One region of the Cupriavidus sp. 05L411 genome, then DNA from elsewhere that is predicted to be linked to it. Evidence: predicted binding sites of a transcription regulator. Region 1 holds the regulator's gene; the other holds the start of a gene.
The links. The regulator sigma-54, encoded in region 1, starts transcription at its own class of promoters, with help from an activator protein. The targets are predictions, from matches to a motif close to TGGCANGNAANCTGCTTT.
Positions count from the first base shown of each region.

Region 2: a site for sigma-54 is predicted at 1,336-1,353, ahead of AC1DQR_RS08135 (collagen-like triple helix repeat-containing protein). Genes of this name have one in related genera too.

Region 1 is NZ_JBFTOQ010000003.1:293,301-295,767, forward strand. It holds gene hpf (ribosome hibernation-promoting factor, HPF/YfiA family) at 17-367, opposite strand; gene AC1DQR_RS05350 (RNA polymerase factor sigma-54) at 417-1,892, opposite strand; gene lptB (LPS export ABC transporter ATP-binding protein) at 2,027-2,467, opposite strand, start outside.
Region 2 is NZ_JBFTOQ010000005.1:260,958-263,424, forward strand. It holds gene AC1DQR_RS08135 (collagen-like triple helix repeat-containing protein) at 1-1,173, opposite strand, end outside; gene AC1DQR_RS08140 (collagen-like triple helix repeat-containing protein) at 1,876-2,467, shown strand, end outside.

The sequences.
Region 1 (2,467 bases):
GGGCCGCCAGGCACGGTCATTGCTGCATCTGCGATGCGGCCATCTGATACTTGACCGCTTCACGGTCGTGGCTCTGCACGCGATCCTTGTGGCGAATCACCTGCCGGTCGAGCTTGTCGACCAGTGCGTCGATAGCGGCATACAGGTCTTCATGATGCGCTTCGACAAAGATGTCCTTGCCCTTGAGATGTAGATTGATTTCCGCGTACTGCCGCCGGTCCTTTTCTTTTGTATTGTCGACAGAGAGCAGCACACTTACGCCAATGACTTGATCGAAATGCCTGACGATACGCTCCAGTTTCGTTTCCACGTACTCACGCAGAGGGGGCGTGATGTCCAAGTGGTGTCCACTGATCTTGAAGTTCATAGCGTTTCTCCTTCTGAAAGAGCTGCATCAGGCAGGCGATGCAGCTCGGCTACAAAGTCTTACGGAGATTTACCGCGGGAATCTTGAGCGCTTCGCGGTATTTGGCAACGGTACGCCGTGCCACCACAAAGCCTTGCTCGCCGAGCAATTCGGCAATCCGGCTGTCGGACAAGGGGTTCCTAGCGTCTTCGGCTCCTATCAATTGCTTGATCAACGCACGGATTGCCGTTGATGAGGCCGCGCCGCCGGTTTCTGTGGATACGTGAGAGCCGAAAAAATACTTCAGCTCGAAAGTCCCCATCGGCGTTGCCATGTATTTATTGGTAGTCACCCGAGAGATGGTGGACTCGTGTAAACCCAGTGTATCGGCAATCTCCCGCAAAACCAAGGGGCGCATCGCAATTTCACCGTGGGTGAAGAAGTTCTTTTGACGTTCGACAATGGCTTGTGCGACGCGCAATATCGTATCGAACCTTTGCTGGATATTCTTGATCAACCAGCGTGCTTCCTGCAGTTTTTGCTGCAGCCCGGCCGCGCCAGCGTCGCCTTTTGCACCGCGCAAAATCTGCGCGTACATGTCGTTGATGCGTAGCCGCGGCATCACATCCGGGTTGAGGTGGGCGATCCATCCGCCGCTCAACTTTCGAACAAAAACATCGGGCACCACGAAGTCCGCTTCTGGCCGGCTGTAGGCGTGGCCTGGATAGGGCGCGAGCGAGCGGATCAGTTCATGTGCTGCCTTGAGTTCCGGCTCGTCCACTTGCAGCGCTTTTTTCAGGCGCGTGTAATCGCGCACCGCCAGCAGCTCCAGGTGATTGGTGACGATGCTCAGCGCCAGTTCGCGCTGCGGATGCTTGAGCCTGCGCAATTGCAGCGCCAGGCACTCGGCGGCGTTGCGCGCCCCGACGCCCGGCGGATCGAAGCTCTGCAGCAGCGTGAGCACAGCCTGGATCTCGTCGACCTCGAACTCGAGCTCCTCCGGCAGCTCGCTGCAGATTTCCTCGAGCGTGGTGCTCAGGTAGCCATCATCGTCCAGGGATTCGACCAGGAAGATGGCCAGCCCTTTGTCGCGCAGGGAAATCTTGAGCGGCGCCAGCTGCTCCATGAGGTGTTCACGCAGCGTGGGCTCGGCATCGCGCAGCTGCATCGGGGTTTTTTCGTCGTCTTCGCCTTGCGGGCGGCGTGCGAAGTCGTCCAGGCTCCAGTCGCTGCCGTAATCCTCATTGCTGTCAGAGTAGCTGTCGTCGGCTTCGGGGGCGCCATCGGGGCGGTTCTCGCTGGTGCCCTGGCCATCGGCTGGCGCCGGCGCGGGCGCGCTCTGCAGGTTCACCGAGCCGTCCGAAGATACGCGCAACGGGCTGTCCAGCCAGTCGTTCTCACGCTCGAGCAAGGGGTTCTCGGTCAGCGCCTGTTCCACTTCCTGCTGCAGTTCAAGCGTGGACAGTTGCAGCAGCCGGATCGACTGCTGGAGTTGCGGCGTAAGCGCGAGATGCTGCGAGAGGCGGAGCTGTAGCGACGGTTTCATGCGACCTATTTTATGCCCAACTTCCGTACTGGTGGAACGGAAATTGCTATCGCTGGTGTCGCTATGATCGTTTGAAGGATAAAAGGCGACACTGAAGCCGCCGGGGGGCGATGCGCGGCAGGCGCCGCGCGCCCTTACATACGGAAGTTCTCGCCCAGGTAGACCTTGCGCACCGACTCGTTGGCGATGATGTCTTCAGGCTGCCCGGACGCCAGCACCGCGCCTTCGCTGATGATGTAGGCGTGGTCGCAGATGCCCAGTGTCTCGCGCACGTTGTGGTCGGTGATCAGCACGCCGATATTGCGTGCCTTGAGGAAGCTGACGATGCGCTGGATTTCGCCCACCGCGATCGGGTCGACGCCGGCGAAGGGCTCGTCGAGCAGGATGAAGCGCGGCGCGGAGGCCAGCGCGCGGGCGATTTCCACGCGGCGGCGCTCGCCGCCGGACAGCGATAGCGCCGGGTTGTCGCGCAGGTGGGCAATCTGCAGGTCATCCAGCAGGGTGTCCAGCCGGCGCTCGATCTCGACCTTGCCCAGGGGTTTGCCATCGTTGAGCTGCAGCTCCAGCACTGCGCG
Region 2 (2,467 bases), on a different contig from region 1:
ACGAGCCAGGCCGCCGAGCAGATTGGTCAGCCCCGGCGTGTTTGGCGTGCTCGATGTCGTCGCAGCCGCGCCCGCTGCGGCGTTGCGCGCGCCGCTCAGCACGCCCGTCACAGGTGCCAGCAAACCGGCCAGCGGCCCGATCGCGCCGGCGGTGCCAGTGCCCGCGGAAGCACCACCCGTCACGCCCGCAAGCAAGCCGGTCACGGGTGCCAGCACGCCTGCTGTGCCTGCGCCCGTGCCCGAACTGGAGCCGCCCGCAATGCCGCCCAGCGGCAGGTTGTTGAGCAACCCGCCGAGCGGATTGCCGCCGGTGCCGTTGCCGTGCACCAGCACGCCGGTCCCCGCGACGGTCTTGCCGGCTTCGGTCACGACACCGCCGAGGCTGGAGACCAACGGGGCCTGGGTATTGGTCAGCAGGCTGCCGCCGCTGGCCACGGAGTTACCAAGGGTTGCCAGCAGCTTGTCCAGCGGCGCGCCAAGGCCGGTGGCTCCGCCAACCGTTTGCGTAACGGTAGTGACCTGCGTGGTCAGCGGCACGATCACCTTGCTCACGCTGCCGGTGACTTGCGCCACGGGGCCGGTCGAGAGCGCCTCGCCGAGCTTGCCGCCGGCCGTCGTCACCGCGCCGCCAACCTGATTGACCAGGCCGCCCACCGGCGAGGTCACCGCACCTAGCGGCGCCAGTTGCCCGGTGCCGAGGCTGCTCACGAGATCGCCCGCGCTCGATACCGTGACGCCGGCTTTCTGCACCACGTTGCCCGTGCTGGACACGGTGATGCCAAGCGGATCGGTGACGGCGCCCATCGTGCCAAGGCCGTCGCGCACACCCACGCCTAGCGCGCCTACCGTGTTACCGGCGTTTACCACTACGCCACCGAGCGCGTTGCGCGTGGCATCAGGCAGCAGCGGCACTTGCGCAGCCTGGATCTGCTTGCCGATATCGCTCACCGCATTGCCCGCTGCCACCACCGTATTGCCCACGCCTTCAGTGACCTTGGCGGTGGGCGTGGTGTCGGGCGTCGCAGCCGGCGTGTTCGGAGGGGGCGTGGTTGGCGTGACGGCGCTGGGGCTGGCGCCGCTGCCGGAGCCGCCTGAGGAGCAACCTGCCAGCAGCAACAGTGCGGCGGCACAGGCGAGGGTCATGGATGAAATCGGGGCGAAATGCGCTTTCATGGGATCTCCTGGTCTTCCTCGCGGAAGGTTCTCCTTTGGAACTGCAATCGAATTGGCTCTTGGACGATGCATGCGAAGCCTTGAGCGCGGAACGCAATACCGCAATACGACGAGGGCGTTTGCGCCGCGCCGCGCTGTGCGCCGCGCTTGTCGGGAGTCAATACCGCAAGCTGCGTGCCACCTGCATGCCACGCTGTTGGCAAGGCAGTCCATCACTGCTGGCGCCGCCGCGCAAACCGTTGTTTGACGCGGGATGGCGAGCATGGGCAAGTCGCGCGTCGCGTTGCACAACAAGGCGGCCCCATGCCGCGCTGCGTGTTACGTGCTACGTAACGTGTTCCCCCCTCGATGTTCCCGATGCCCAACTGCACACGCGCCGTCTGCCCACACGCCGCCGACACGGCGGCATGCGGCCGCGGCGCAGGGAACAAGTCCGCGTTGTTCCCTATGGGCGCCACGGCGTTACGTAACGCGTAACACCGAAACACCGCACAGCGCGCTCATGTCTGGTCCTTTCCCGGCTATGTCTCATCCTCTTCAAACCCAAGCGTGGCAAGGCTTGGCGCGTTTTTGTCCGGCGCCCGCGCGCGCGCCGGCGACATGCTGGCACGCACTGGCACACCCTTTGCGCAATGCAGTGACAACACGGCATGCGCCACGCGCTCCGTGATTTCACGACGGGAAGAAAAAAAGGAAAAGGTCATGCGTACTCAACAGATTCTCATCACGGCACTGCTCGGCTCGCTGTTGGCACTCGGCGGTTGCGCCAGCGGTGGCGGCACAACGTCCATGGATACCGGCAGTGGTGCGGGCACCAGCAATGGCGGCGGTACCAGCGCAGGCACCACCGGCAGCAGCGGCGTTGGTACCGGTGGCGGCACCAACGCCGGCACGGGCGGTGGCAGCAACGGCGGCAATTCCGGTGGGAACAACGGTGGCAACAATGGCGGCAATAACGGTGGCAACACGGCCGCGCTGACACCGACCAGCAAGATCGTCGATCAGGCGGGTGGCATCGTGACCTCGGCTGGCAACGTCGTGAGCGACCTCGGCACGCAGATCAAGAACACCAACCTGCCGATTCTCTCGACCCAATCCAAGGACGGCCTGGGCGGCGTGGTCGGCTCGCTCGGCGCCGCGGTCAGCACCCTGGGCAACGGCGTGCAAAACGGCCTGGGCAACATCCCTAATGCCACCAATCCGCTCGGCACCACGGTGGCAAGCACCGGCGGCGTGGTCAGCCAGGTGGGCAATGCCGTGACCAATGCCGGCGCGCTCGTCAGCGGCCTGGGCA